DNA from 4 places in the Devosia sp. LjRoot16 genome. Region 2 is predicted to be linked to each of the others. Evidence: riboswitches for the same ligand, from Rfam matches in the RefSeq annotation. Region 2 holds a riboswitch; each other region holds the start of a gene.

Region 1 (7,620 bases), on a different contig from region 2:
CACCACATCGGTCATCATGAACTCGCGCGCCGAGTTGGCCATGTGTCCGATGCCCGACGAGGCCGCCATGGTTTCGGCGACGATCAGCGTCAGCCACATGATGCCGAGCGAGAACCTCAGGCCCACGAAGATCGAGGGCAGCGCGCCCGGGAAGATCACCTTGCGGAACAAGGTCCAGCCGTTCATCCCATAGACCCGCCCCATCTCGATCAGTTGTGGATCGACCGTCCGCACACCGTGCAGCGTGTTGAGATAGATCGGGAAGAACACCCCGAGCGAGGTGAGGAACAGCTTCGCCTCTTCGCCGATGCCGAACCACAGGATCACCAGCGGGATCAGCGCCAGGTTGGGAATGGTGCGGATCATCTGCAGCGTCGTGTCGGTGAGCCGGTGCGACAGGCTGGAAACACCGTTGGCGATCCCCAGGAGGAAGCCGATCGAGCCGCCGACGAACAGCCCGGACAGCGCCCGCTGCGCGCTGACCGCAATATTGACCCCGAGCTCGCCCGAAACCGTCTTGTCCCAGAAGGCCCTGAGCACATCGAGCGGCGCCGGCATCAGCCGGTTGCCGATCAGTCCCAGGCTCGAGGCCGTCTGCCAGGCGACGACGATGGCCACCGGCAGCAGCAGCGGCAGCGCGCCGCCCAGCCGGGACGAAATCCACCGTCCCGCCTGGCGCAGGTTTGGCCCACCCGGCAAGGCGGCCGGTTTGGGAAGCTCGGCAACCAATGTCATTTCGCGTCTCCCTGAAAGCGCGACAAATCAAAGGCCTCAGGCATTTCGTCGTTTCAGCGAAACGGCGGAATGCTCTAGAGCTCCGGCGCGTGCCAGAAGACCTCGGCAATCGAGAGCTTCCTCGGCAGGATCCCCAGCCCGAAGAATTCGTCGGCCAGAGCCTGCTGGTAAGTGAGGATGCTGTCGTCGAGCGGTTGGATGGCGCCGAGGTCGGCGCCCTTGCGGGTCAGCGCGATCTTCTGGATCGGTTCGGGCACGCCGGTCACCGCCGAGATCTCGCCGACCGTGGCCTCGATATCGGCCTGCGCCGCCTTACCGACCCTCGCCAGTTCGTCGATTACCTCGGCGAGGATGGTCGGGTTCTCCTTGGCGTAGCCGCCATTGGCCAGGTAGTAGCCCCAGGAGTCGACGATGCCTTCGGTCGTCACCAGCACGCGCGTATCCGGCGCCTGTTCGGCGATCGCATAATAGGGGTCCCAGATGATCCAGGCATCGATCTGGTTGCTGGCGAAGGCCGGCGCCGCATCCGGCGGCCCCAGATCCAGCGCCTCGACATCGGCCGGCGTCAGCCCGACCGTGCGCAGCGCCTTGACTGCAAAATTATGCGCACTGGAGCCACGCTTGAACGCCACGTTCTTGCCCTTCAGGTCGGCGATCGACTGGATCGGCGAGTCCTTTTTGACGAGAATGGCCGAGCCGGCGACGCTGCTCTTGCTGGCCGCCACATAGACCAGGTCGCCACCCGCCGCCTGGGCGAACAGCGGCGGGATGTCGCCGGTCGAGCCGAAATCGATCGCGTTGGCGCCCAGCGCCTCGAGCAGCGGCGGCCCCGAGGTGAACTCGGACCAGGTGATCTTGACGCCGCGCGCCGCGAGCCGCTTGTCGAGCGCCCCCGACGATTTGGCGAGCGCAAAGACCCCGCCCTTCTGCCAGCCGATGCGGAATTCCTTGGCCGTATCCTCGGCCCGTGCCACGCTTGGCACGAGGCTCAGCGCCGACGCCGCGGCGAATAGCTTCAGTGTCGATCTGCGATCGATCATCGTCGTCTCCATCAGAAACAGGTTGAAATCAGGCGATGGCGCGCTGCGGCTCGGCCGCCTCGACGCGCTTGCCCCGCAGCCGCCAGTCGAGTTCCTCAGCCACCCGTTCGATCCCCTTCAGCAGGCCGGGGCTGTGCGGCTGGTAGTCGACGAAGTCCGGCTCGCTGGCATAGATGCCGGTGGCGATGATATCGGCCGAAAAGAACGCGAATAGCGGCCTCAGCCCGTGGTCGATCGCCAGCGCGTGCCGCTCGCTGCCGCCGGTTGCCGAAAGCACGATCGGCTTGCCCTTCAGCGCCTTGGGCTCGATCAGGTCGAACAGGTGCTTGAACAGCCCGGTATAGGTGCCTTTGTAGATCGGCGAACCAACGACCAGCGCGTCCGCGGCGGTGATCGTTGCGATCAGCTGCGCGAGATCGGCCGGCGCCGAGCGCGGATCGAGGGTCGAGCCCAGCGAGGGCTGGATCTCCTGCAGATCGAAGATCGAGACCTTGGCTCCCGAACGCTGCGCCGCCGCTTCGGCGATCGCTTCCACCAGGTTGCGCGTCCGCGACGGTCGCGACGAGCTGCCGGCAAATCCGACAATATTCAGCCCGGCCATCAGGCGCTCCTCTGGCTCTGCGCCGCAGCGCGTTCGACGAAACGATTGACCGGCCGCGCGAGCCCGAGATTTTCCCTGAGCGTCGCGCCTTCATATTCGGTGCGGAACCAGCCGCGCCGCTGCAGCACCGGCACCACCTGGTCGACGAAGTCGGTGAGCCCGGTGGGCAGCACCGGTGGCATGATGTTGAAGCCGTCAGCCGCCCCACCGTGGAACCACTCGCCGATGGCGTCGGCCACCTGCTCGGGCGTTCCGACCACCGTCCGGTGGCCGCGCGCCGTGGCCAGCGACAGGTAGAGCTGCCGCAGGCTGAGCCCGCGTGCCGCGAGGTCCGACACCAGCTTCAGCCGGCTCTTGTTGAGTTCGGTATTGGTTGGCAGCGGCGGCGCCTTGTCATCGAGCGAGTAGCCCGACAGGTCGACCCCGACATAATATTGCTTGAGGATCGACCAGGCGATCGTCGGGTGCACCAGCGACTGGATGAACTCGTAGTTCTCCTGCGCCTCTTTCTCCGTTCCACCCAGCACCGCGAAGATGCCCGGCATGATCAGCAGTTGTTCCGGCCGGCGGCCGAACCTGGCGAGCCGCCCTTTGATGTCGGAATAGAACTCCTGCGCATCTTCCAGCGTCTGGTTGGCGGTGAAGATCACCTCGGCGGTGCGCGCCGCCAGTTCGCGACCCGGCTCCGAGGCGCCGGCCTGCACCACCACCGGCCGGCCCTGCGGTGAACGGGCGACGTTCAACGGCCCGGCGACATCGAAGAACTTGCCGTGGTGATTGACCTTGTGGACCTTGTCAGGGTCGAGAAAGACCCCGCTCTGTTTGTCGCGGATCAGTGCATCATCCTCGTAGGAGTCCCACAGGTCGAGCACCAGATCGACGACTTCCTCGGCCCGCTCGTAGCGGTTGGCATGCGCCGGGTGGCCAGCAATCGAGAAGTTCTTCGACACGTCGGCGCCGGTCGTCACCACATTCCAGGCGGCGCGGCCTTTCGAGATATGGTCGAGCGAGGCGAATTTGCGGGCGAGGAGATAGGGATCCTCATAGGTGGTCGACGCCGTGGCGACGAAGCCGATCCGCTCGGTCACCTGCGACAGCGCCGACCACAGCGTCACCGGCTCGAAATGCGCCGAATGGCTGACTCGGCTGCGCGTCTCGGCGTCCTTGTCGCCATCCCAGCCGGCCGGACTATCGGCAACGAACACCAGGTCGAACTTGCCGCGCTCGGCCGTCTCGGCGAGGCCGCGATAGTGGTCGATGCTGTGTCCGGCATCGGCGTCCGAATCCGGGTGCCGCCACGCCGCGATATGATGCCCGGTCGCCATAATGAAGGCGCCGAGTTTGAGCTGTCTGTCCTCGGTGGTCATTTCGACATCGGTCCCCGGTGCCGCGCTCCATGCTCGGCAATGAGACTTTAGACTACTAATTCAATATACAATGTCGACTGATGGCTTTGCGCCGATCGCTGGGTTCGTGAGCTTTTTTTGCCCGCACAATCGCCTTGCCGGGGAACGGACGGTCGGATGCGGTTTCTGAACCATTTCTGCAACCGACGTTCAGCGCTCTGTCAGCTGGGCTGTGATGCACTGCTCCTAAGCTGCCGAGTCGGTGGCACTGAGGGGGCACATCTCAGTTCATTTCTCCCATCGAGCTGCGACGCTCGATAGCCCGTGAGGCGGGGCGCCTCCCCTCCCTCACGACGCGGACCCGGCCCGCCGCACGGTGTCGGGTCCGCGATCCCTTTTGGATTGCCACTTCCCGGCAGTGCCAATGCACGCATGTCAGCGATGGTCACCCTCTTGCCTTCTCCCCTTGTGGGAGAAGGTGGCGCGCAGCGCCGGATGAGGGGTCCGCGCAACGAAGTGTAGCGCGATCGGAGCGTAGGCGACGAGCGACGGAGCCCGCGGAGAGAACCCCTCATCCGCCCTTCGGGCACCTTCTCCCACAAGGGGAGAAGGCGATCACTGCACCGCCGGAGCGCCATGCTCTGAGACCACCTCCCTGCCAATTGACATCGCCACCGAGTCCACGCTCTATGCGCCGGTTCAAGGTTCCTCGGCGGCCGCCAAGCCAACGGGGATTAAAAGGGAACACGGTGCGACGTACCCATCAGGGCGCAAAACCGTGGCTGCCCCCGCAACTGTAAGCGGCGAGCTCTTCCGTAGACACCACTGACCCGACGGGTTGGGAAGGTTCGGAGGCGCTGTGACCCGCGAGCCAGGAGACCTGCCTCGACAGCTCACTGTAACCCGGCCGGGGTGTGCCGAGGGGAACGTCGATGGCGCTACGACTACGCATCGCAGCTCGCATTTTGATCGGTTCGCCCGTCAGCCCTCGCCTATGCGCGGAGGCCTCCCATGGAGCTTGCCCGATCCCTGGTCGGCTCTAGCCCGGCCGCCCTCTCGGTCGAAGGCCTGAGCTGGGGGCCGTCGCATCGCGTCCCGATCGTCCGCGATCTGAGCTTTGTCGTCGCGCCCGGCGAGATGCTGGCGCTGGTCGGCCCCAACGGTGCCGGCAAATCCAGCCTGCTGCGCTGCCTCTACCGCTACCACCGCCCCACCGCCGGTACGGTCCGCCTCGATGGCGCCGACCTCTGGTCGCTGCCGCCCCGCGCCACCGCCCGCCGCATCGCCACCGTGCTGCAGGAGCCGGCCTCGGATTTCGGTCTCAGCGTCGCCGAAATCATCGAGCTCGGCCTCACCCCGCATCAGCATGATGGGTCACCGCGCGGTTACGCGTCAGTCGAAGCCGCCCTCGATCTGCTCGGCCTCGCGCCGCTGGCTGCCCGCGATTTTGCCTCGCTTTCTGGCGGCGAGAAGCAGCGCGTCATGCTTGCCCGCGCCCTGGTGCAGAAACCGGATCTGCTGATCCTCGACGAGCCCACCAACCACCTCGATATCCGCCATCAGCTTGAGGTGCTGGCGCTGCTGGCGGCGCTACCCACCACCATCATCGTCTCGCTGCACGACCTGGCGCTCGCCTCGGCCCATGCCGATCGCGTGCTGGTCATCGCCGATGGCCGGCAGGCGGCGCTCGGCCCGCCGCTGGAGACGCTGACGCCTCAGGCCATCCGGGAGACCTTTGCCGTCGAGACCGCCATCGACAGCCATCCGGCTACCGGCCGCCCCCGCTTTTCCTTCCATCTCGACCCGCGCCGCTAAGGGAGAATTCCATGCGCCTCAGCCTCCTCGCCGCCCCGCTTGTCGCGCTCGCCGCGACCAGCGCCTTCGCCTCCGGCTTCCCGGTCACCGTCAAAAGCTGTAACCGTGACGTTACCTTTGAGGCCGCCCCGAGCCGCGCCGTCTCCAACGACGTCAACCTCACCGAAATGATGCTGGCCCTCGGCCTCACCGGCTCGATGGCCGGCTATACCGGAGTGTCGGAATGGAAGACGCTCGACGAAACGCTGCGCGCCGGCGTCGCCGAACTGCCCGAGCTGTCGCCTGACTATCCCACCAAGGAAGTGCTGCTCGGCGCCGATGCCGACTTCTATTTCGCCGGCTGGAACTACGGCATGAAGGTCGGCGGCGAAATCACCCCGGAGACCCTCGGTGCCTTCGGCATCAAGGTCTACGAGCTGACCGAAAGCTGCATCCACATCATGGACAAGCCCAAGGCCGCGATCGACGACCTCTATGTCGACCTGCTCAATCTGGGAAAAATCTTCGGCGTCTCCGAACGCGCCGAAGCGCTGGTTGCCGGTTACCAGTCCGAGCTCGCCGCCTCCACCGCGACGCTACCCAGGCGCGACACCCCGCCAAAGGTCTTCATCTATGACTCGGGCGAGGAAAAGCCCTTCACTGCGGGCCGCTACGCCATCCCCACCGCACTGATCGAAGCCGCCGGCGGCGCCAACATCATGGACGACGTGAACTCGAGCTGGGTCGAGATCGGCTGGGAGCCGGTGATCGAGCGCAACCCCGACGTCATCGTCATCATCAACTACGGCGAAGTCACCGCCGAGCAGAAGGCCGACTTCATGCGCAACAACCCGGCCTTCAAGGACATTCCGGCGGTAAGGCATAACCGCTTCGTTACGCTTCAATATGTCGAGGCCACCCCGGGCCCGCGCAACATCGCGGCGATCAAGCACCTGGCGGCGGCGTTCGCGGAGTAGGCGAAGCCGGCGCGGGCTGACCCCGCCCCTGTCCCCTCCCCGCAAGGGGGAGGGAGACCCTCCCACAGATATCGAGGACAGCGTCTCCCTCCCCCTGTTTGAGGGGGAGGGGACAGGGGTGGGGGTCGGCCCGCGCCGGCGGTCCAAGTTAGCAAGCAAGCCCCCATGTCCCACCGCCACCTCTCCGGCCCGCGCCACGCCCTCGTCCACGCCACCCCGGCGCTGGTGCTGGCGCTCGCCGCGCTGCTCCTCGTCACCGCGCTGGTCGCCGTCAGCGTCGGCGCCATCGCCATTCCGCTCGATACCGTGTGGTCGGTCGTCGCCCACCATCTCGCCCCCGGCAGCGTCGAGGTCAGCTGGTCGGCCGGTCGTGACAACATCGTCTGGGAGGTCCGCCTGCCCCGCGTCATCCTCGGCGCCGCCGTCGGCGCCAGCCTGGCGCTGGTCGGCGCGGCGCTGCAATCGGTGACTCGCAACCCGCTCGCCGATCCGCACCTGCTCGGCATTTCCTCGGGCGCGGCGCTTGGCGCCATCATCGTGCTGCTGCATACCGGCATGTTCCTCGGCCTCGCCACCGTGCCGCTCTTCGCCTTCGGCGGCGCGCTCCTGAGCACCGCCATCGTGGTCAGCGTCGCCAATCTCACCCGCTCCACCGATGCCAGCAGGCTGATCCTCGCCGGCGTCGCCGTCAGCTTCATCATCACCTCCGGCGGCAGCCTCGCCATCTTTCTCGGCGATCCGCGCGCCGCCCACACCGTGATCTTCTGGATGCTCGGCGGCCTCGGGCTCTCAACCTGGGCGCAACTGCCCTACCCGCTCGTCGCGCTCCTCGCCTGCGGCGCTTACCTCATCGCCAACGCGCGCCACCTCAACGCCATGACTCTCGGCGACGAAAGCGCCACCACGCTCGGCATCCCGGCCGGGCGCTTCCGCATGCTGGTGTTCATCGTCTCGGCCCTGCTGACCGGCGCCGCCGTGGCCTTCTCCGGCGTCATCGCTTTTGTCGGGCTGATGATCCCGCACATCGTCCGCCTGGTGGTCGGCGGCGACTATCGCCGGGTGCTGCCGCTGTCGGCTCTGCTCGGCGCCATCTTCCTCGTCCTCGCCGATATGCTGGCCCGCATCAT
Region 2 (7,620 bases):
CGCGTTCACCACGGTGAAATCGCCCGACATGTTCGATTTGACGTAGAGGTTCTGGTAGCCCGGCTCGATCGACTGGCTGACGCCACAGATGTTCGAGATGGTGGCAGTCGGGGCGATCGCCATGGTGTTGGAGTTGCGCATCCCAACCGTCTTGACCCGCTGCCGCAGCGTCTCCCAGTCGAGCCGCTGGGTGCGGTCGATATGGATCTCGCTGCGGGTCACCGCCAGCATTTCGAGGCTGTCGATCGGCAGTACGCCTTTCGACCACAGTGAGCCCTGGAACGAGGCGTAAGCGCCGCGCTCTTCGGCCAGGTTAGTCGAGGCGGTGATGGCGTAGTAGCTGATCGCCTCCATCGAGCTGTCGGCGAACTCCACCGCGGCATCCGAGCCATAGGCGATGCCCTGCGCCTGCAGCGCGTCGGCAAAGCCCATGAGGCCGAGCCCGACCGGGCGGTGGCGGAGGTTGGAGCGGCGGGCTTCCGGGATGGTGTAGAAGTTGATGTCGACGACATTGTCGAGCATGCGCATGGCGATATCGACGGTGCGCTTGAGCCGCTCGAGGTCGAGCCCCCTGTCGCTGATATGGGCCAGGAGGTTGATCGAGCCGAGGTTGCAGACCGCCACCTCGTCCTTGCTCGTATTCAGCGTGATCTCGGTGCAGAGGTTGGACGAGTGCACCACCCCGACATGCTGCTGCGGCGAGCGGATGTTGCAGGGGTCCTTGAAGGTCACCCAGGGGTGGCCGGTCTCGAACAGCATGGTCAGCATCTTGCGCCACAGATCGAGCGCCCGGACCGTCCGGAACACCTTGATCTGGCCGGCCGCCGCTTTCGCTTCGTAAGCTTCGTAGGCCGCCTTGAAGGCGGGGCCATAGAGATCGTGCAGGTCCGGCGTCTCGTCGGGCGAGAACAGCGTCCAGTCGGCGCCGGCTTCGACGCGTTCCATGAACAGGTCCGGCACCCAGTTGGCGGTGTTCATGTCGTGCGTGCGGCGACGGTCGTCGCCGGTGTTCTTGCGCAAATCGAGGAACTCCTCGATGTCGACGTGCCAGGTCTCGAGATAGGCGCAGACCGCGCCCTTGCGCTTGCCGCCCTGGTTCACCGCGATGGCGGTGTCGTTGGCCACCTTGAGGAACGGCACCACCCCCTGGCTCTCGCCATTGGTGCCCTTGATATGGGCGCCGAGCCCGCGCACCGGGGTCCAGTCATTGCCAAGCCCGCCGGAATATTTGGCGAGCAGCGCGTTATCCTTCACGGCCTTGAAGATGCCGTCGAGATCGTCGGCGACGGTGGTGAGAAAGCAGCTCGAGAGCTGCGGGCGGAGCGTGCCCGAGTTGAACAGGGTCGGGGTCGAGGCCATGAAGTCGAAGCTCGACAGCAGGTTGTAGAATTCGATGGCGCGGGCTTCGCGGTCGATCTCGCGCACCGCGAGCCCCATGGCGACGCGCATGAAAAACGCCTGCGGCAGCTCGAACACCGTGCCGGCGGCATGGAGGAAATAGCGGTCGTAGAGCGTCTGCAGCCCCAGATACTGGAACTGCTGGTCGCGCTCGGGTCGGAGCGCCGCGGCGATGCGGGCGATGTCGAAGCGGCCGAGTTCGGGGTCGATCAGTTCGAGCCCGATGCCGCGTTCGAGATAGGCCGGGAAATACTCGGCATAGCGGCTCGCCATCTCGGCCTGCGTCGCCTGGTCGGGGCGCCCGGCGAGAAAGCTCAGCGCTTCACGGCGCAGCTTGTCGTTGAGCAGGCGCGCCGAGACATAGGCGTAATTGGGTTCGGTCTCGACCAGGGTGCGGGTGGCGAGGATCGGCGCCAGCGCCAGCTCCTCGGTCGAAATGCCGTCATAGAGGTTGCGGCGGGTCTCGGTGAGGATGGTCTCGGCGACCACGCCGTCGAGGCTGGCAGAGGCTTCGGCGATGACGGTGGCGAGGCGCGCTTCGTCGAGCGGCGCGCCATCGGCCATGCGGATCGCGGGGGACGCGGCGGGCGCCACCGCCTTGTCGGCGCGGGCCTTGGCATGCTCCTCGCGGTAGAGCACATAGGCGCGGGCGACCTTCTGGTGTTCGCCGCGCATCAGCGCCAGCTCGACCTGATCCTGCACATCCTCGATATGGAACACCCGGCCATCCTTGGCCCGGCGGACCAAAGCCGCCACCACTTCGCCGGTCAGCTGCTCGACGATCTCGTGCACCCGGCGTGAGGCGGCCGCCTTGTTGCCCTCGACCGCCAGGAACGCCTTGGTCAGCGCCACGGCAATCTTGCTCTGATCGAACGGTACTGTGCCGCCATTGCGCTTCAGCAGCGAGAAGCCCGGCGCATTGGCCGCGTGCGGCTCGGGAGAGGTGACGACGACCGGGCGGCCGGTGTCGGAATGGACGATCTCTAAGGTGGACATGTGCCTCAAGTAACCCCGTGAGTGGTAGCGGGGCTTTCCGAGGTCGCGAAACGGCGCGCAGGCGCATCTGGCCCAGGCGTTTTCGCGGCCAACCGGTGCACCCCGCCCGTGGACGAACTAACCTGTCGTGGCAGGTATCTGGCTGGCCGGCAGCGCCGGCTATCACAGTTGCGGGGGCAGCGCCGGACTGGAGCAATTGCCCGCACCGGCTTCCCTATTATCACCCGTCCTTGCGAACCGGGTGACCACGACACACTAGATGTAGTGTGCCTGTTCGGGATTCGCGTCAATGGGTTGCGACAGAATTCGCGCGGGCGGCCAGCTCGCTGTGATGGGCAGGATATAAAGAAATCTTTATATCCCGTTGACAGCGCCCCATCCCTGCGACAACCTCACCCCGTCCATGGTCCCCGCAAGGGGATAACAGGGAATCCGGTACGGGGTGGTCCCCAAGTCTGGAGCTGCCCCCGCAACTGTAGGCGTTGATGGGCGCTCAACGAGCCACTGGCGAGAAGCCGGGAAGGCGAGCGTTCAGGATCCCCGCGAGCCAGGAGACCTACCGTGGAAGTGATTGTGCACTTGCAGTCGATCGGGCGGATCGGCGAGAGGACCAGACCATGACGAACCATCGTCACCACTTCCGAATGCGTCGCTGAACCGGCGGCCTTTCGTTGTCGCGCTTTCGAACCGGAAAAGTCTCACAACTTTTCCTGAAAACGCTCCGGCGACCGGCTCCATCCTGATCAGCTTTTTTGCCCGCGCCTTTCGGCGCCGGGCTCGTTCACGCATCGGAAACCCCATGACCCGTTCAGCCAATCTCGGCTTTCCCCGTATCGGCCTCCATCGCGAATTGAAGAAATCCCTCGAAGCCTACTGGAAGGGGGCGATCGATGCAGGGGCCCTCGACGCCTCCGGCAAGGCGCTGCGCGCCCGCCATTGGCAGTTGCAGCGCGACGCCGGGATTGAGGTGATCCCGTCCAACGATTTCAGCTTTTACGACCACGTGCTCGACATGACCGCGACGCTCGGCGCCATCCCGCCGCGGTTCGAGAGCCTTGCCGACCCCACCGAGCGCTATTTCGCCATGGCGCGCGGTACCGCCGCGGCGCCGGCGATGGAGATGACCAAGTGGTTCGATACCAATTACCACTACATCGTGCCGGAGCTGCATCGCGGCCAGCAGTTCCGCCTCGCCTCGAACAAGGCGGTCGACGAGGTGCTCGAGGCGCGGGCGCTCGGCATCGAGACGCGGCCGGTGCTGGTCGGTCCGGTCACCTGGCTGAGCCTTGCGAAAGCCAAGGACGACGGGCTCGACCCGCTAACCCTGCTCGACGCCGTGCTGCCGGTTTATGCCGAACTGCTCGGCACGCTGAAGGCGATCGGCACGGACTGGGTGCAGATCGACGAGCCGATCCTGGCGCTCGACCTCAGCGCGGCGCAACGGGCGGCGCTCCGTCACGCCTATGAGGTGCTGCAGCCGGTGGCGCCGCGCATCATGCTCACCAGCTATTTCGGCGCGCTCGGCGACAATACCGAGCTCGCCGCCGGGCTGCGGGTGGCCGGGCTGCACATCGATCTCGTCCGTGCTCCGGAACAGCTCCCCGCGGTGCTGAAGGCGCTGCCGGCGGACAAGCTGCTGTCGGTCGGCGTCATCGATGGCCGCAATATCTGGCGGGCCGATCTCGACCGGCAGCTGGCGCTGGTCAACAAGGCGTGGGACAGCGTCGGCCCCGACCGCCTCGAAGTTGCCCCGTCCTGTTCGCTGCTGCACAGCCCGGTGGATCTCGAGGCAGAAACCGAGCTCGACCCTGAGCTCCGGTCGTGGCTGGCCTTCGCCACCCAGAAGCTGAGCGAGGTGTCGGCGCTGACCCTCGCCATGCAGAAGGGGCGTCCGGCTGCCAAGGCGGCGTTCGAAGCAAGCGCCGCCGCGGCGCTGTCGCATCGGCAATCGCCACGCATCCATCGCGCCGAGGTGAAGGGCAGGGCGGCCGCCAGCCTGCCACTCAATCGCGCCAGCCCGTTCGCCATCCGCCGCGCGGCGCAGCGCCAACGGTTCGGCCTGCCGGCCTTCCCCACCACCACGATCGGCTCGTTTCCGCAGACGCAAGAAGTGCGCAAGCAGCGCGCCGCGTTCAAGCACGGGCAGATCGACGCGGCTACCTATGAACGGTTCCTCGAGGCGGAGACCGAGCGGGCGGTGCGCATCCAGGAGCGGATCGGCCTCGACGTGCTGGTGCATGGCGAGTTCGAGCGCAACGACATGGTGGAGTACTTCGGCGAGCAGCTCGACGGCTTCGCCTTCACCAAGAACGGCTGGGTGCAATCCTATGGTTCGCGCTGCGTCAAGCCGCCGGTGATTTATGGTGACGTGTCGCGGCCCCAGGCCATGACGGTGCGTTGGTCGGCCTATGCGGCCTCGCTCACCGACAAGCCGATGAAGGGCATGCTCACCGGCCCGGTCACCATCCTGCAGTGGAGCTTTGTGCGCGTCGACCAACCGCGCGCTGAGACGTGCCGGCAGATTGCGCTCGCCATCCGCGACGAGGTGCTCGACCTCGAAGCGGCCGGCATCGGCATCATCCAGATCGACGAGCCGGCGCTGCGCGAAGGCCTGCCGCTGCGCCGCAGCGACTGGCAGGAATACCTCCGCTGGGCGGTCGATTGCTTCCGCATCACCGCTTCGGCCGTCGCCGACGCGACGCAGGTGCACACCCATATGTGCTACGCCGAGTTCAACGATATCATGCCCTCGATCGCCGAGATGGATGCCGACGTGATCTCGATCGAGACCTCGCGCTCGGCCATGGAGCTGCTCGAAGCGTTCCGCGATTTCCGCTACCCCAACGAGATCGGCCCCGGCGTCTGGGACATCCACGCGCCCCGCGTGCCGAGCCAGCCGGAGATGCTGGCGCTGCTGCGCAAGGCCGCGGAGGGCATCCCGGGCGAACAGCTCTGGGTCAACCCGGATTGCGGCCTCAAGACCCGCAACTGGCCGGAGGTCGAGGCATCGCTGCAGAACCTCGTGGAGACAGCCCGACAGCTGCGGGCTTAGTCCTTGGGCGTGGGCGTAAAGTGAGGGGGGCGCTGCCACAGGCGCCCCCATCCCAGGTGCCACCCTGGCGCAGGCAGGCCGGCCTGCCGATCAGGTAGTTGTCAGCCGCGCTGTGCTATCGGGCAGGGATGGAACCGAAGCTTTCATGGTGGGCAGTCCTCGCGGCTTTTTTTGTCCTCATGGTGACGGCAGCCGGCATCGGCGTCACGCTTGGGCTGCTGATTTCCATCCCGCCGCGATTGTGACTGCCTGCGCAAATAGGCGCATAGGCGTCCATCCTGTCAGCAAAACTACAGGCGCCAGGCGCTAAGCTATGAGCGTTGTCCCCGCGTTCGCGCCGCGGAAGGACCTGCAGGCGTCGTCGGCAAGCGATACCTGCCTCACTGGGCTTTGGGGGCCGTCATAGCGGACATGGACCGAGAACCGATAGATCGGTGGTGGCTTTACGCCACCGTCTTCCTTGCGATTGTCACGGGAACGACAGCAGGGCTGGTTGCCATGATGATCTGGGCAAGGCTGTAGCAGGGAGCTGTGGAAGGCCGCCGTGGTGTCATCGCCGCGGCCACCCCGTTCGCGCCACGTCATCCCGGCCTTCGCCCATAGCGCCGACTGCCAGTCTCAGCTCCCCGACAACTCGCCGAGCGACCGCGCGAGCGTATCGATCCAGCCCTCGTCGATCGGCCAGCCCAGGTGCTGGGCGGCGGCCAGCAGGGCGCCGCCGACCGGGGGAAGGCGGGGCGGGGATGGTGGACGGCCAACATGCTTGGTGACGGCTCGCCGGAGCGCCGGGCTGGCGAACAGCCCGCCGGCAAAGCTCCAGGCCATTGTTGGGGCGTCGAGTCGTCGTTCGAGTGTCTTTACGTGCAAGGCGAGCTCGGCGGCCGCTGCATCGACGATGGCGCCGGCGACCGGATCGCCCTGTTCGGCGAGAGCGAGGGCGAGCGGCGCCAGCGCGGCGATCTGCATGCGCGCTTCGCCCAGCCGCGAGGCCCAGCCCACCAGATCGTTCAGCCCGTCGGCGGACGCAAGGCCGAGCCGATCGAACACCGCGTCGACCAGCGCGGTGGGGGCGGCACGCTCATCGAGAGCCTTGCTGACCGCTCCGAGCACCCGGTTGCCGATCCAATAGCCGCTGCCTTCGTCGCCGATGACCTCGCCCCAGCCACCGGTGCGGTGCGAGTTTCCCGCCGGGTCCCGCGCCCAGGCCATCGAGCCGGTGCCGGCGAGGATCAGGATGCCCGGCCCGCCGGCGAAAGCGCCGATATTGGCGGCATCGACATCGTTGAGCAGGCGCTGCGGCACCGCGCCGAACAGCTCGCCGATCGCCTGCTGCTGGGCGGCCGAAGCCGCCTCGACTTCGCCATAGGCCGGCAGGGCTGCCGCGACCCCGGCCAATCCCGACGCGCCGGCAAACGGCCGGGCCAGTTCGGCCAGCGCCTCGCGCCAGCCCGGGCTTTCGAGTGGGCTGGTGCCGCGGCCCCGTTCCAGCCTGATCAGCTGTCCGCTGCGGACGGCGCTGGCGATCAGCGTCTTGCTGCCGCCACCGTCAATGCCAACGATAATGGCCTGGGAGGGCGAGTGAGAATGACGAGGCACGGGCGCCCTCCAGCTGTTGAGTTCCGGCAGGTCGGTGCCGTCGCGATCGATGTGGATCATAACCCGTTGTTTCGCGCCAGCCGCTGACGCCCACGAGTGTGAAGTGACGAGTGCTTTCCGTATTCCGACGAGAACCCGCCCGGCACCGGACGCTGGAGCATTTCCGCGCTGGATCTTCCGGATGACGTCCTGAAGCTGGTGACGGCGGAAAATGCCGTCCGCCTCATTCCGGCGTTCTCGGCAGGCGTTCTCCCGTAGGGAAGGGCGGAACGCAGGCGGCGCCTGCCGGCGTGACATGACGCGGTGTCACCCGGCGCAGGCCGCCAGCGGCGCGCCTTGCCCCGTCAAATCTATATGATTTCCCTATGCCAGGCCTGCTCCCTCCACATTGAAATCCGCATGTCTCCGGGACCAGCTTGAGGGCGCTGACGCCGGAAACCACCGGCGTTGCGAATTGCTCCAGGGATCAGCTGAGGAGTCGAAGATGGCTCACATTGCATTGAAGGCGTCAGAGGACGTCGCTTCCATTCCAGGCGCCGGGTCGGCCTTCGCCTCTCCCTATGGCAGGGCGGCGCTTG
Region 3 (7,620 bases), on a different contig from region 2:
GCGTTTGCGCGGATGCTGCCACCTTCGGATGGCAGGAACGGCCAAGACTACCTATCTCCGGGTCCGGGGCAGGGATGCTGCGGAACCAAAGGAACCAAAATGTTCGAAAGCCTTAGCGACCGGCTTGGGAAAATCTTCGAGGGTCTTCGGGGCCGCGGCGCACTTAACGAGAGCGACGTGGATGCGGCGCTGCGCGAAGTGCGCCGGGCGCTGCTCGAGGCCGACGTTTCGCTCGAGGTGGTGAAGGCCTTTGTCGAGCAGGTGCGCGAGCGCGCCGTCGGCGCCGAGGTCACCCGTTCGGTGACGCCGGGCCAGCAGGTGGTCAAGATCGTCCACGACGAGCTGGTCAAGGTGCTCGGCGAGACGCAGGTGCCGATCGACTTCTCGACCACTCCGCCGATGACCATGCTGATGGTGGGCCTGCAGGGCGCCGGCAAGACGACGCTTTCGGCCAAGCTCGCCAAGCGCATGAAGGAGCGGCAGGGCAAGAAGGTCCTGATGGCCTCGCTCGACGATCGCCGTCCGGCGGCGAAAGAGCAGCTGCGCGTGCTCGGCGAGCAGATCGGCGTCGATACCCTGCCGATCCAGTTGAACGAAAAGCCGGTCGATATTGCCAAACGCGCGCAGCGCGAGGGCAAGCTCGGCGGCTACGACGTGCTGATCCTCGATACGGCGGGTCGCACCCATATCGACGAAGAGCTGATGGAAGAGACGGCAGCGGTGAAGGCCGCGACCGATCCGCATGAAATCCTGCTCGTCGCCGATGCGCTGACCGGCCAGGACGCGGTGAACCTGGCGCGCTCGTTCGATGCGCGCGTCGATATCACCGGAATCGTGCTCACCCGTGTCGACGGCGATGGCCGTGGCGGCGCGGCGCTGTCGATGCGGGCCGCCACCGGCAAGCCGATCAAGCTGATCGGTACCGGTGAAAAGCTCGATGCGCTCGAGGATTTCCATCCCTCGCGTATCGCCGACCGCATCCTCGGCATGGGCGACATCGTCAGCCTGGTCGAGAAGGCGGCGCAGAACGTCACGGCCGAAGATGCGGCCAAGATGGCCAAGAAGCTCAAGAAGGGCGTCTTCGACCTCGAGGACCTGCGCAATCAGCTGCTGCAGATGAAGAAGATGGGCGGCATGGGCTCGCTCATGAACATGATGCCCGGCATGAACCAGATGAAGAAGGCGATGGCGGGCGCCAATGTCGATGAGAAGGTGTTCGACCGGCAGATCGCCGTCATCAACTCGATGACCAAGGCGGAGCGGGCGAACCCGGAACTGTTGAACGCCAAGCGGCGCATCCGCATCGCCAATGGCTCGGGCACCAAGGTCGAAGACGTCAACAAGCTGATGAAGCAGCACCGCCAGATGGCGGACATGATGAAGAAGGTGTCGAAGGGCGGCATGGGCTCGCTCGCCGGCATGTTCGGCGGCAAGATGGGCGGCATGATGCCGGGGCTCGGCAACATGCCCGACCCCTCGACCATGGACCCCAAGGAACTCGAGCAGCTGGCGCGGCGCATGGGGATCGACCCCGCATCGATGCCGCAGCAGGCCGAGGTGCCGAAACAGCTCACCCAGAACAAGCTGCCGACCGATGTCGGCCAGCTGCTGAAATCCGGCTCGGGACTTCCCGGGCTTGGCGGCGCGGCGCGCTTCCCTGGCCTTCCCGGCCTCGGCGGCGGCTTCGTGCCGAAAAAGAAATAACCCCACCGGAAGCGTGATCAGCAAAAGTTGCAGACTTTTGCGGTTCGAGAGCGCGACCAAACGAAACGACTGATCATACGAAGGACTGAAGAATGTCGCTGAAACTCCGCCTTGCCCGCGCCGGCACCAAGAAGCGCCCCTATTACCACGTCGTCGTCGCCGACGCCCGTTCGCCGCGTGACGGCCGCTTCATCGAGAAGATCGGCAACTACGATCCCAAGCTCGCCGACAAGGACAAGCGCGTCACCCTGGTGACTGAGCGCGTGCAGCATTGGCTGAGCGTCGGCGCCCAGCCGACCGACCGCGTGGCGCGGTTCTTCGACGCCGCGGGCCTGTTGAAGCGCGAAGCGCGCAACAACCCCGAGAAGGCCGTGCCAGGTAAGAAGGCGACCGAGCGCGCCGAAGCCAAGGCCAAGGCTGTCGCCGACAAGGCCGCTGCCGACGCTGCGCCGGCGCCGGCCGCCGCCGAAGCAGCCGCGTCCGAGTAAGCCGTGGCGCAAGCGGGCGACAACAAGCTCCTCATGGGCCGCATCGGCGCGGCCCATGGGATCAAGGGCGAAGTGCGCATCCAGTCCTTTACTGAGGACCCGCTGGCGCTGGCGTCCTATGGCCCGCTCTCGACCAATAAGCCGGGCCTCACCATCAAGATCCTCGCGGCTCGCACCACGACCAATGTGCTCGTGGCGCGGCTCGAGGGGGTCAACGACCGAAATGCGGCGGAAAAGCTGAACGGGGTCGAACTCTACGTCGACCGCGCACTGCTGCCCGACACCGACGACGACGATTTCTACCATGCCGACCTGATCGGGCTGAAAGCCCGGCTGGCCGACGGCTCGGAGATCGGCGAGGTGATGGCGGTGCCGAATTTCGGCGCCGGTGACCTGCTCGAAATCCGCGACCCCCGCTCGGGCGATACCTATCTCTATCCGTTCTCGAAGGCCGTGGTGCCGGAGGTGCGGGTCGCCGATGGGTACCTCTTGATCGATCCGCCGATCGAGGCGGAGCCGGGCGAAGAAGAACCCGATTGAGCTTTTCGGCTTCGATCATCACGCTGTTTCCGGAATTGTTCCCCGGGCCGCTCGGCGCCTCGGTGATTGGCCGCGGCATGGCGGATGGGCGGTGGAGCCTCGAGACTACGCAACTGAGGGATTTCGCCACCGACCGGCACCGGACGGTGGACGATACCCCATCGGGCGGTGGCGCCGGCATGGTGCTGAAACCGGATATCCTCGCCAAGGCGATCGATGCGGTGTCGCCGGAAGGCGATGCGCGGCCGCGGCTGCTGATGTCGCCGCGCGGCACACCGCTGACGCAGGCGCGGGTGCGCGAGCTGGCGCTGGGCCCCGGTGCGGTGATCATCTGCGGGCGGTTCGAGGGGATCGACCAGCGGGTGATCGAGGCAAGGCAACTCGAGGAAGTCTCGATCGGCGACTACGTGCTGGCCGGCGGCGAAGTCGCCGCCATGGTGCTGCTCGAAGCGGTGGTGCGGTTGCTTCCCGGCGTGCTGGGAGCGGCGGAAAGCCATGCCGACGAGAGCTTTGAGAATGGGCTGCTGGAGTACCCGCAATACACCCGGCCGCAGCTGTTCGAGGGGCGCGAGATCCCTGAGGTGCTGACCTCGGGCGACCACGGCAAGGTGGAGAAGTGGCGGCGCGCCGAGAGCGAGAGGCTCACACGGGCGCGCCGGCCGGATTTGCTCACCTGATCAGGCCGACTTGCCGAGCAGCTTCCTGATCTTGGCGAGGGCAGTGGTCGCGTCCTCCTGGTAGGCGATGGTGCCTTCGAAGCCGCCCTGGGCGTTGACGAGGAACACCGAGGCAGTGTGGTTCATGGTGTAATCCGAACCCTCCCCCGGCACCTTTTCGCCCAACACCTTCCAGGCCTTGACCATCTTGGCGATCTCCTCGGGCTTGCCGGTGACGCCAGTCACCCGGTCGGACACCCAGCTGACATAGCCATTGAGGATTTCGGGGGTGTCGCGCTCGGGATCGACCGTGACGAAGAAGGCCTTGAGGTTCTCGGCCTCGTCGCCGAGGTCGGCGAACCAGCCCGCCATCTCGCCCATGGTGGTGGGGCAGACGTCGGGGCAATGGGTATAGCCGAAGAACAGCAGCGAGGGCTGGCCGACCAGCATCGATTGGTCGACCGGGTTGCCGCGTTGATCGACGAGGGCATAGCTGCCGCCGCCGATGCCGCCGCTTTCAGGCCCGGGCCGCGTGACGAAGAACAGCAGCGTTGCCGCCACTGCCGCCAGCGCGACCAGAGCCCAGAGCGCGAGGCGGAGGCGCGAGGTCATGGCGCTCATGGTCAGCCACCGTGCATCGAGTGGTCTTCAGCCGGACCCTTGGCGGCCGGGCTCTCGACGCTGAGTTCCACCTCGACGCTGCCGGCCTTCTCGAAGTTGAGGGTCAACGGGATCTTTGTCCCCTCCACCAGCGGCTGGGCGAGCTGCATGAACATGATGTGGAGGCCGCCCGGCGCCAGGGTGACGGTTTCACCGGCCGGGATTTCGACGCCCTCGGGCAACTCGTTCATCTTCATCAGGTCGCCCTCCATCTTCATCTGATGGATCTGGACCACGCCGGCGACCGGTGAGGCGGCGCTGACCAGGCGATCGGCTTCGCCGCCCTTGTTGGTGATGGTGAGATAGCCGCCGCCAACCGGCGCATTGGGGAGGGTGGCGCGGGAGAAGCCGTCGCTGATCTCGAGATTGCCGATGGTGACCGCGGCCGGAGCGGCCATGCTCATGGCGCCGTGGTCATGCTCGCCGGCAGCCGCAGTGGTGACGGCGAGGGTGGGAGCCGGATGCTCGAGGGCGTGGGCGTTCTCGCCGGGGGCAGCGATCTGGTCCCAGACCACCGAGGCGGCGCCGCATTTCTGCGTCACAACGAAGGGCAGGCTGGTTTCAGCGTCAAAGCCCTGCAGCGAGCCCTGGATGACGAATTCGTCGAACTGGTCGTCGGGAACCGAGCCGCCGGCCCAGCTGACGGCGAGGGCGCCGGAGGTCACCGGCTGGCCATGCACCTGGTAGCTGTTCTGGTAGTCGCCCTTGGTGATCTCGACCGTCCAGCCGGCTTTCACCATGGGCTTGGCCGAAACGAAACCCTCGGGCAGCACGACGCTGACCGTGTCGGTGGGGGCGCCATCGCAGCCATGCGGGATGGCGATGGCGACCTTGACGGTCGCGCCATTGGCAGCGCTGGCCGGGGTGAGCGTGGCATGCGCAAAGGCCGGGCTCGCGAGCATGAGGGTAGAAGCCGCCAATGCGGCGATGCGGGATGTGGTGTGCATCTGACTCTCGTCTGTTGGCCGCGGCCGTAGCGGGCGCGCAGCAAATCGATAATGGGGTACGATCGATCAGACGGAGGCGGGTGGTCCGCGGGCGGTGGCAGTGCCCAGCGGCTCGGCCGGCAAATGCAGGATGGGAAGCGCGCCATAGGCGACATCTGCCAGCATCGCCACCGGGATAGCGATGTCGCAGGGCGGCGGCAGGTCAGCCCCGCCGATGCGGCAGGCGTGGCAGGGGGCGTGCGCCTTGGGGTCATCCGGGGTATCGCCGCAATAGCTCATATCGAGCGCGGCGGTGAGGGTATCGGGGCCGGCGGATGCGGTAGCCACCGGGGCGTGGGCGAAACTGAGGAAAACCAGGGCGAGCACGACAAGCGCGTGCAGCAGCTCTCTTCCCATGTTTCGCGCGTTGAGCACCGGCAACGACCCCGTTGGACGACAAGACCCTTTAGCGCAGCCGGGGCTGCCGCGTCATGCGGCAAATGCGCGGGCGGGCGATTGAACTCACCGGTGGAACCTGACAGAGATAGCGCGACGGTGCGCGACCCGCTTTTCGGGGCCGCGTGAAACGGGAAGCCGGTAGGCCATTGGCCGATGCCGGCGCCGCCCCCGCGACTGTAACGGGCCTGACTTTTCACTCAGCGTGCCACTGGTTTGCGACTGGGAAGGTGGAGTGAGAGGTGCCCGGAGCCAGGAGACCGGCCGTCCGGTGGTGACCCAAACCGGGACCATCGAACATGAAAAACGCTACGGGACGGCGGGTCCCGAGATGGAGATATTTATGCGCGCGCTTCTGGCCCTTCTGCTCATCGCCGTTCCGACGGCGGCTTTCGCCCATACCGGGCACGGCGACACTTCGGGGTTCCTACACGGCTTCATGCATCCGGTCGGCGGGATCGACCATATCCTCGCCATGGTGGCGGTGGGCGTGTTCGCCTATGTGCTGGGCGGCAAGGCACTGTGGCTGGTGCCGCTGAGCTTCGTCGCCATGATGGCGGTCGGGTTCCTGCTGGGCGTCGGGCAGATCGACGTGCCGTTCGTTGAACTGGGCATTGCGCTCTCGAGCGTGGTGATCGGCGGCGCCGCGGCGCTGGGTCGGCCGATGCCGGTGGTGGCAGCCTCGGCATTGGTCGGGGTGTTCGCGATCTTCCACGGCCACGCGCACGGCGCCGAAATGCCGGTCGATGCCTCGGGCTTCGAATATGCGGCGGGCTTCATCGTTGCGACCGCGTTGCTGCATGCGGCCGGCATCGGCGCGGCAATGGGCGTGACCAAGCTGGTCGGCAAGTATGGCAAGACCGCTGCGCAGGTGGCCGGTGGCGTGTTCGCGCTGGGCGGCATCGGGGTGCTGGCCGGCTGGCTGTAAGGGTTAGGTAGAACTGCGCGTGGGGCTCCCCCACCCAGCTTCGCTACGGCTTCGCCTAGCTGCGCTACCCTCCCCACAAGGGGGAGGGAGGGCGCAAGAACCGAAAGTGCAGCAAGCGTCTCCCTCCGCCGGGGGGACTACTTGTCGTCCCCCTTGTGGGGAGGGATCAAGGGCGGGGTGGCCCCACGCTCCGGCCGGTCGGCATGGAGGCGGAACAGAATTGCCCGGAACCCTAGACTCCCGGGCATTCTTGATTTATAGCCCCGCTCGCTTGAGCTTCGGCTCGGCCAATAATGCATAAAAATCCGTGCAACCAAGACCGGGCGGTCGGCGTGAAGCCGGCGAAACGCTCCTTTGAAAAAGACGAACGGAACATCAGATGTCCAAGATCATCGAACAGCTCAATCAGGAGCAGCACGATAAGCTGCTCGCCAAGGGCGCCCATCCGGAATTTACCCACGGCGATACCGTCAAGGTGTGGGTGAAGATCCGCGAAGGCGACAAGGAACGCCTGCAGGCCTATGAGGGCGTGGTTATCGCCCGCTCCGGCACCGGCATCATGGAAAGCTTCACCGTGCGCAAGATTTCGTACGGCGAAGGCGTGGAACGCGTGTTCCCGGTGCTCTCCCCCAATATCGACCGCGTCGAAGTGATCAAGCGCGGTAAGGTCCGCCGCGCCAAGCTCTATTACCTGCGCGACCGTCGCGGTAAGGCCGCCCGTATTTTCGAGAACGTCGGCGCCCGCACCAAGAAGATCGAGGCCGGCGAGCGCGTTGCAGCGCTTGACGCCAAGAACGCCCGCGAGGCCGAGAAGATCGCCGCCGCCGAGGCGCTGGCCAAGGAGCTCGCCGAGAAGGACGCCGCTGAGGCCGCCGCCGCTGCTGCTGCCGAGGCAGCCGCCGCGACCGAGCCCAAGGCCGAGTAATCAGTTGAAGCGCTGTTAAGTGGTCGCGGGCGTCGAACGGAAAAGTCTCACAACTTTTCCTGCGCCCGCTCCGGCCGTGCCACAGTTTCGGCACGAGCGCGACTAGAGTTCAGCCCGGCTCACGAGCCGGGCTTTTGATTCCGGGGTTGGGATGCCCCGTATTCCGGTCTTTATGCACGCGAGATCGGAGATCTCGCTATGGGGAAATTGGAATGGACGCAGCTCTTCAGGACGCGGAAGAGAGGCGGCACGTCGCCGCGGAACTCCGAGAGGAAGCCCGCACCGTGCTGGTGGAAACGGGCCTGCTCGAACTGCTCAATGCCCGCTTCGGCGAGGC
Region 4 (7,620 bases), on a different contig from region 2:
CCATCGAGCGAAACGTCATGAAACGCCTCCCCGTCACCGTGCTCTCCGGCTTTCTCGGCGCCGGCAAGACCACGCTGCTCAACCACATCCTCAACAATCGCGAAGGGCGCCGCGTCGCCGTCATCGTCAATGACATGAGCGATGTGAACATCGACGCGACGCTGGTGCGCGAGGGCGGCGCCGAGCTGTCGCGGGCCGATGAGCAACTGGTCGAGATGTCGAACGGCTGCATCTGCTGCACCCTGCGCGGCGACCTGTTGCGCGAAGTCCGTGCCCTGGCCGAAGCCGGCCGCTTCGACTACCTGCTCATCGAATCGACCGGCATCTCCGAGCCCTTGCCGGTCGCCGCCACCTTCGAGTTCCGCGACGTTGCGGGTGAAAGCCTCAGCGACATTACCGACCTCGACACCATGGTCACCGTGGTCGATGCCGCCAACCTTGCCGCCCAGTTCGGCTCCACCGATCCGTTTTCCGCCCATGGCGAGACCCTCGGTCCCGACGATGCGCGCAGCCTCGTCCACCTGCTGGTCGACCAGATCGAGTTCGCCGACATCATCGTGCTGAACAAGGTCGCGACCGCCACGCCGGAGGCGCTCGCCGCGGCGCGCCGCATCATCCGCTCACTGAACGCCGGCGCGCGCGTCATCGAGACCGATTTCAGCCGCGTCGCCATCGACGAGATCCTCGGCACCGGCCGCTTCAACTTCGATCGCGCCGAGCAGCATCCGCTGTGGTTCAAGGAACTGAACGGCTTTGCCGACCACATTCCGGAAACCCTCGAATACGGCATCCGCTCCTTCGTCTACCGGGCGCGCCGGCCATTCAACCCGCTGTTGTTCAACGGCTTCGTCGCCCGGGCGCACCCTGGCGTCATCCGCGCCAAGGGCTTCTTCTGGCTCGCTACCCGGCCGCATTATGTCGGTGAACTGAGCCAGGCCGGCCAGTTGGTCTCGACCAGTCGACGCGGGCTGTGGTGGGCCGCCGTGCCGCAGCAACGCTGGCCCGACGATCCGCAGTGGGAAACCGCGATGTCGGCCTATCTCGACCCCATCTGGGGCGACCGCCGGCAGGAGCTGGTCTTCATCGGCACCGATCCGATGGATGAGGCGGCGCTGCGCCGGGCGCTCGATGACTGCCTGATCCCGGCGCGCGCCTTCACCCCATCGGCCTGGGAGCGCCTCCCCGATCCGTTCCCGGCCTGGTCGCCGGCCTGATGCAAATCCCGGCCCGGCGGAACATCTCGCCGCCGCCACCATTCCTCGTTCGAAACAGGACAAGAAACATGTACGACGTCATCATCATCGGCGGCGGCTTTGCCGGCCTTGCTGCCGCAACCCAACTGGGTCGCGCCCGCCGCAAGGTGCTGGTGCTCGATACCGGCAAGCCGCGCAACCGCTTCGCCGCCCACGCGCATGGCTTCCTGAGCCGCGATGGCGCCGTGCCGGGCGACCTGCTCGCCGAGGCTCGCCGTCAGCTCGAAATCTACGGCACCGTCGAGCTCCGCAACGCCGAGGCCATTGCGGCGTCGGGTGAGCTCGATGGCTTCAGCATCGAGCTCGCGTCACACCAGCAGCTCGCCGCCCGCCGGCTGATCATCGCCCACGGCGTCACCGACGATACCAGCGGCATTCCCGGCATGGCCGAATGCTGGGGCAAGACCGTGCTGCATTGCCCCTATTGCCACGGCTACGAGGTGGCCGATCGCCGCCTCGGCCTGATGTTGCGCGACGGCGACCTTCTCGACCGCGCCCGCTTCTTTCAGGAGTGGACCAGCGATCTCACCCTGTTCGCCAATGGCGGCCCGGTCGATCCGATCGTCCGCGCGGCGCTCGCCGATATCGGGGTGAAGCTGGTCGAGGAGGCGCTGGTGCGCTTCGATCACCGCGATGGCGTGCTGCAATCGGTGGTGACCACCGCCGGATCGACGCCGCTCGACGCCATCTTCGTCCATGCGCCGATCCAGCTCGCCAGCAATCTCGGCATCCAGCTCGGCTGCGAAACCAAGGCCGGCATGGCTGGCGATTTCTTCCTCGTCGATCACCTGCAGCAGACCAGCATTCCCGGCGTCTACGCCGCCGGCGATGCGGCGCGACCGATGCACAATATCAGCTTCGCGGTCGCCGACGGGGCAGGGGCGGGCGTGTTCGCCCACCAGTCGCTGGTCGCTACTTCAGTGGCCCGCGGAAAATGAAGAATGCCCCGGCGAAAATCAGCCCGAAGCCGACGGCGTGGTTCCAGGTCAGCTTCTCGCCCAGAACGAACACCGCAAAGCCGGCGAACACCGTGAGGCTGATCACCTCCTGGATGGTCTTCAGTTCCGCCGCCGTATAGGCGCCGTAGCCGATGCGGTTGGCGGGCACCGCCAGCCAGTACTCCACCAGCGCGATGCCCCAGCTGACCATCACCGCCACCCACATCGCCATATGCGGGAATTTCAGGTGCCCGTACCAGGCGACGGTCATGAACACATTGGAGCCGATCAATAAGAGGATCGGCATCACCGTCTGGAAGGTGAAGGGCATCAGGGCACCGGGGCGAATCAGTTGGCTCTACCCATTGATCACCGGGCCCTGTGTCGGCCGCAAGGCCGCTCAGTTCGGCAGGACCAGCGGTGTATCGTCGGCGCGGAAGGCGAACAGGTGCTCCTGCCCACGCTGGCCGAGCGGCACGAACAGCGGCAGCACCAGATCGCGCACCCGCCGCGCCAGCCAACCCTGTGCCTTCTTGGGCGTGCCGCCCTGCCGTCCGAGCCGCACCGCCGCCTCCACCCGGTCGCGCCGCAATGCCTCGAAACGCCGAAAGGCGCTTTCAGGTGTCGCCTCCGCCTCGAGACAGGCCGCGAGCACCAGCGCGTCCTCGAGCGCCATCGATGCGCCCTGGCCCGAATGCGGGGTCACCGCATGCGCCGCATCGCCGATCAGGATCACCCGCCCCTTCGACCAGTAGGGCAGGCTCGGTACGTCGTAATCGGGGTAGATCCGGCTCACCTGCGGCGCGGCAGCCGCGATGATCCGCCGGTTGACCGAGGGATCGCTGCGATGCAGCGCCTCGAAATACCCGGTCGCCGCCTGGCGGTCGATCAACCGCGCCTGCTGCTCGTCGGCAGGAAAGCTGTTGAACCAGTAGACCGGCCCGCCCGGGTCCTTGATGTAGCCGAAGAACGCCCGCCGCCCGAAGGTCATCAGCATCCGCCCATCGGTCGGCGCCACATCCGGCACATCGACGATGCCACCGCTCCCCAGCAAGCCGTTATAGGCAGGTGACGGCAGCCCGGGCATGGTGAGGCTGCGCACATTGGAGCGCAGGCCATCTGCCCCCACCAACACGTCGAAACTGTGCGTCACGCCGTCACCGGTCGTCGCCGCCACCTCGGTCTCGAGATTGGCGACCGCGCTTACCGGCGTCTCGAACTGGATCGGCACTCCGGCTGCACGCGCCGCGGCCAACAGGATTTCGCCCAGCGCGCCGCGCCGGATCGTCACTGAAGGGGCGCCGAACTGTGCCGCATGGCGGGCATAGTCGACGGTGCCGAGCGCCCTGCCGTGTTCGTTGTGGAGGACAATGGCGCGCGTTTCGACCCCGTGCCGCAGCGCCTCCGCCGCGAGGCCAAAGCCGCGCAGCGCGTTCATGCCGTTGGGCGCCAGCGTCAGGAAAATCCCCTCGTCGATCACCTGTTTCTCGCTGCGCTTCTCGAAGACAACGGGTGCGAAGCCGCGCCTGACCAGTGCCAGGGCCAGGCCGAGCCCAGCGGAGCCGGCGCCAACGATACCGATGCGTGCTTTCATTCTTGCCTCACCTGCGCGACGCCGCATATCATGCGTCCGTCGTATTATTAGATGAGCATATAATTAGATGGTCGAAGTAAATTCGTCAAGCGACGCGAAGGCGGAGCTGGTCCAGCGGCTCGGCACGCTCATCGTGCGCTGGCAGGAGGCGACACAGCGGTATGACGAGGAGGTGGGAGCGATGTTCCAGCTTGGCCCGGCCGAACGGCTGTGCCTCAGCTTCCTCACCAGCGGTCCGCAGACCGCCAGCGCCATCGCCCGTGCCACCCGCCTCACCCCGGCTGCTGTCACCTCGCTGATCGACCGGCTCGAGGCGCGCAACTTCGTCCGCCGTCAACCCGACCCGCACGACCGGCGCAAGGTGCTGGTGGAGCTCGCCGAGGCCACTGCCGCGGTGATCGAGAAGGCCTACGCCCCGATGGCGATCGCTGGCGCCGAAGCGCTGGGCAAGCGCAGCCTCGCCGAGCTGCGCCTCCTCACCGAGGTGATCGAGGAGGTCCTCGCGATCCAGAACCAGATGACCGAACGACTGCAGTGGGGCCGGTGACCGTGCCCAGCTTCCGCCGTAAGGCCTGCCCAGACTCACCTGGCTCAGCTAGATTCGGCGGGTCAACGGAGGTCGACAATGCGTGCGCTGGTCCTGTTTTCCCTGTTGCTGCTGGCGGCGCCCGCCCTGGCTGCCGACATCGTCTGCGAGGGCCCGTTCGCCGGTGACAGTTCCGAGGCGCGGCTGATCGAAGCCTTCGGCAAGGATAATGTGGTGACTGGCGATGTCCCGGGCCCCGAGGGCTCTACCGTGCTCGCCACCACCATCTTCCCAAACGATCCCGCCAAGACCATCGAGTTCGGCTGGTGGGACGAGGAAAAGCACGAGCGCGTCGCTTACTTCACCGTGCCGCCGGGTGACACGGCGCCGGGTGGCCTCAAGCAGGGCCTGACTGTCAAGGAAGTCGAAGCCCTGAATGGCGGGCCGTTCCAGCTCTACGGCTTCTTCTGGGATTATGGTGGCGCCGCCAGCTTCGAGGGCGGCAAGCTCCCCCCGCCCGAGGGTGGCTGCTCGGTCAGCGTCCGCTTTGCCGTCGGCGACTATCCGGCCGACCCCAATGTCGATGCCATCTCCGGCGATATGCAGATCTCGTCGAGCGAGCCGCTGCTCGAAAAGGTCGATGCGCGCGTCGATACCGTCACGGTCGGCTACCCCGATTCCGCTGCCGCGGAAGATTGACCGCGCCCCCTCCCACGGCGTAACGATAGCCCCACGTTGGTTCCTCAACCCCGTTCGGGCGAGGGGATCAAAAGGGAACACGGTGCGGCGTACCCATCAGGGACCAAATCCGTGGCTGCCCCCGCAACTGTAAGCGGCGAGTGCCTCCGACTATGCCACTGACATCCCTTGGGATGTTGGGAAGGCCGGAGACCACGGTGACCCGCGAGTCAGGAGACCTGCCAGCGTGCAACCGGGGTTCATCCCCCATTTCATCCGCACGGAGGGTGCAGGCATATGAATACTCAGGTCCAGACGGCATCGATCGCCCGTCTTTCGGTCTCGCAGCGGCTCATCGCAGGTGTGCTGGCTTTGTTTATCGGCTTCGTCCTTGTCGGCGGCGTCGGTTTTGCCAGTGACATGGCCGTCCACAATGGCGCGCACGATACGCGCCATGCGCTTGGCTTTCCCTGCCATTGAGCTGACTCAGCTCTAAGCACACGAGACATCGATGAAACTCTTCCAGCGAATCTTTTTCGCTGCGGTCCTTGCCGGACTCGCAGCCGGCTTGGCCATGAGCGCCGTGCAGCAATGGCGCGTCGCGCCGCTGATCCTCGCCGCCGAGGTTTTTGAGAACGCCGCCCCCGAGGTGCCGGCCGTCGCCGAGCACAGCCACGAGGCCGGCACCGCAGAGCATTCCCATGCCGAAGCCGCGCCGGCACACGAGCATGACGAAGACGCCTGGGCCCCGCAGGATGGCGCCGAGCGCATCGCCTACACCGTGCTGGCCAACCTCCTCGGCTGCATCGGCTTCGCCTTCGTGCTGGCTGCCGTCTCCGTGCTTTCCGGCATCGAGATCACCGCACGCAATGGCGTGATCTGGGGGCTCAGTGGCTTCATCGCGTTGCAGCTCGCCCCGGCCCTTGGCCTGCCGCCGGAACTCCCCGGCATGCCCGCTGCCGATCTCGTCGCCCGCCAGGTCTGGTGGGTCGGCACAGCGCTCGCCACCGGCGCCGGCATCCTCGCCATCGCCAAGCTCCGCAACTGGACCGGCATCGTCATTGCCGCCGTGTTGATCCTTGCGCCGCACGTCATCGGCGCGCCGCAACTGGTCGGTGAACACACCACCGGCGTACCCGCCAATCTCGCGACCAGCTTCGCCGCGGCGACCCTCGCCACCGGCGCGCTGTTCTGGCTGATCGTCGGCCCGCTGTTCGGCTGGCTCAACGAGCGCTTCGCCAGGTCTTCCGCCTTCGCCCTGAAAGGTGCCCACGCATGAGCACGACCGAAAAGATCCCCGTCACCGTCATCACCGGCTTCCTCGGCGCCGGCAAGACCACCCTGGTCCGGCACCTGCTCGCCCATGCCAAGGGCAAGCGCATCGCGCTGATCATCAACGAGTTCGGCGAGCTCGGCGTCGACAAGGAAATCCTCGCCGGCTGCGGCGATGAGACCTGCCGCGAAGAGGACATGATCGAGCTGAGCAATGGCTGCATCTGCTGCACCGTCGCCGACGAGTTCATCCCCACCATGCAGGCGCTGCTCGAACGCGAGGATCGCCCCGACCACATCGTCATCGAGACCTCCGGCCTGGCGCTGCCGCAGCCGCTGATCCGCGCCTTCAACTGGCCCGAGATCAGGTCCGAAGTGACCATCGACGGCGTCGTCACTGTCGCCGACGCCGCGGCGCTCAGCGAAGGCCGTTTCGCCAATGACGAACAGGCGGTCGACGCGCTCCGCTCCGCCGACGCCATGCTCGACCACGAGACGCCGCTCGGCGAGCTGTTCGAGGATCAGCTGATCGCGGCCGACATGGTGATCCTCAACAAGGCCGACCTCGTCACCGACGCCCAGCTCGACACCATCGAAGCCCACCTCAAGGCCGAGATGCGTCCGGGCACCGGCGTGGTCCGCGCCCGTAACGGCCATGTCGATGTCGCGGCGCTGCTCGGCATGGGGCTCTCGACGGAAGACAACCTTGCCGGACGCGAGAGCCATCACGAGCTCGAGCATGGTGGCGAAGGCCATGAGCACGACGACTTCGATTCCTTCTCCGTCACCCTCGACGGCGTCACCAGCAAGGATCACCTGCTCCAAACCATCGAAGCGACCATCCGCGCCCACGACGTGCTCCGTCTCAAGGGTTTTGCCGCACTCCCCGGCGCCCCGGCCCGTCTCGCCATCCAGGCGGTGGGCCCGCGCGTCTCCGCCTATTTCGACCGGCCGTGGAAGCCGGGCGAAGCGCGCCGGACCGCTCTGGTGGTGATCGGGGAATCGCCGCTCGATCATGCGGCGATCACCCGGAGCCTCGAGGGCGCCATCGCGGCTGCGGCCTAACGGGCAGCGACGACCTGTGGCGCGGGCCGGATCGCTTCGGCCCGCCACGCCAGCCCGAACAGCGGGCGCAGCGGTGGCACGCGCTTGATCGCCTCGGTCGGCACCGCGCAACCGACTACCGTCGCGACGACGATAATGCCGGCCTCCAGCCACACCGGCAGCAGCAGGCCGCCGACCCAGAACCCTACGGCCACGATGAGGGTCTGATGCAGGATGTAGTACGGGAACACCGCCTCGGTGAGGAAGCGCAGCGCTCTGCCGCTTCGGTTGAGGTAGCGCTGCGCCAGCCCCAGC

Evidence for each region. Region 2 has a riboswitch for cobalamin ahead of metE (5-methyltetrahydropteroyltriglutamate--homocysteine S-methyltransferase). Riboswitches for the same ligand answer to the same signal wherever they lie in the genome.
Region 1: another riboswitch for cobalamin. It lies ahead of ACSQ23_RS17635 (ABC transporter ATP-binding protein); the one in region 2 lies ahead of metE (5-methyltetrahydropteroyltriglutamate--homocysteine S-methyltransferase).
Region 3: another riboswitch for cobalamin. It lies ahead of ACSQ23_RS07780 (HupE/UreJ family protein); the one in region 2 lies ahead of metE (5-methyltetrahydropteroyltriglutamate--homocysteine S-methyltransferase).
Region 4: another riboswitch for cobalamin. It lies ahead of ACSQ23_RS02595 (CbtB domain-containing protein); the one in region 2 lies ahead of metE (5-methyltetrahydropteroyltriglutamate--homocysteine S-methyltransferase).

The regions. Positions count from the first base shown of each region.
Region 1 is NZ_CAXUPH020000003.1:653,319-660,938, forward strand. Features, by position in the region: gene ACSQ23_RS17615 (ABC transporter permease subunit) at 1-735, opposite strand, end outside; gene ACSQ23_RS17620 (aliphatic sulfonate ABC transporter substrate-binding protein) at 810-1,775, opposite strand; gene ACSQ23_RS17625 (NAD(P)H-dependent oxidoreductase) at 1,804-2,376, opposite strand; gene ACSQ23_RS17630 (LLM class flavin-dependent oxidoreductase) at 2,376-3,743, opposite strand; cobalamin riboswitch at 4,408-4,624, shown strand; gene ACSQ23_RS17635 (ABC transporter ATP-binding protein) at 4,734-5,537, shown strand; gene ACSQ23_RS17640 (ABC transporter substrate-binding protein) at 5,549-6,493, shown strand; gene ACSQ23_RS17645 (FecCD family ABC transporter permease) at 6,659-7,620, shown strand, end outside.
Region 2 is NZ_CAXUPH020000006.1:241,441-249,060, reverse strand. Features, by position in the region: gene ACSQ23_RS25205 (ribonucleoside-diphosphate reductase subunit alpha) at 1-2,394, opposite strand, end outside; cobalamin riboswitch at 2,507-2,659, opposite strand; cobalamin riboswitch at 2,782-2,972, shown strand; gene metE (5-methyltetrahydropteroyltriglutamate--homocysteine S-methyltransferase) at 3,194-5,446, shown strand; gene ACSQ23_RS25195 (N-acetylglucosamine kinase) at 6,065-7,102, opposite strand; gene ACSQ23_RS25190 (DUF4118 domain-containing protein) at 7,527-7,620, shown strand, end outside.
Region 3 is NZ_CAXUPH020000001.1:1,637,143-1,644,762, forward strand. Features, by position in the region: gene ffh (signal recognition particle protein) at 100-1,704, shown strand; gene rpsP (30S ribosomal protein S16) at 1,797-2,192, shown strand; gene rimM (ribosome maturation factor RimM) at 2,196-2,732, shown strand; gene trmD (tRNA (guanosine(37)-N1)-methyltransferase TrmD) at 2,729-3,409, shown strand; gene ACSQ23_RS07765 (SCO family protein) at 3,410-4,009, opposite strand; gene ACSQ23_RS07770 (copper chaperone PCu(A)C) at 4,012-4,995, opposite strand; gene ACSQ23_RS07775 (hypothetical protein) at 5,062-5,391, opposite strand; cobalamin riboswitch at 5,511-5,713, shown strand; gene ACSQ23_RS07780 (HupE/UreJ family protein) at 5,774-6,358, shown strand; gene rplS (50S ribosomal protein L19) at 6,738-7,283, shown strand; gene ACSQ23_RS07790 (hypothetical protein) at 7,496-7,620, shown strand, end outside.
Region 4 is NZ_CAXUPH020000001.1:530,185-537,804, reverse strand. Features, by position in the region: gene ACSQ23_RS02625 (GTP-binding protein) at 18-1,214, shown strand; gene ACSQ23_RS02620 (NAD(P)/FAD-dependent oxidoreductase) at 1,283-2,191, shown strand; gene ACSQ23_RS02615 (DMT family protein) at 2,166-2,522, opposite strand; gene ACSQ23_RS02610 (FAD-dependent monooxygenase) at 2,592-3,785, opposite strand; gene ACSQ23_RS02605 (MarR family winged helix-turn-helix transcriptional regulator) at 3,853-4,332, shown strand; gene ACSQ23_RS02600 (hypothetical protein) at 4,411-5,010, shown strand; cobalamin riboswitch at 5,031-5,250, shown strand; gene ACSQ23_RS02595 (CbtB domain-containing protein) at 5,287-5,469, shown strand; gene ACSQ23_RS02590 (CbtA family protein) at 5,501-6,268, shown strand; gene cobW (cobalamin biosynthesis protein CobW) at 6,265-7,326, shown strand; gene ACSQ23_RS02580 (acyltransferase family protein) at 7,323-7,620, opposite strand, start outside.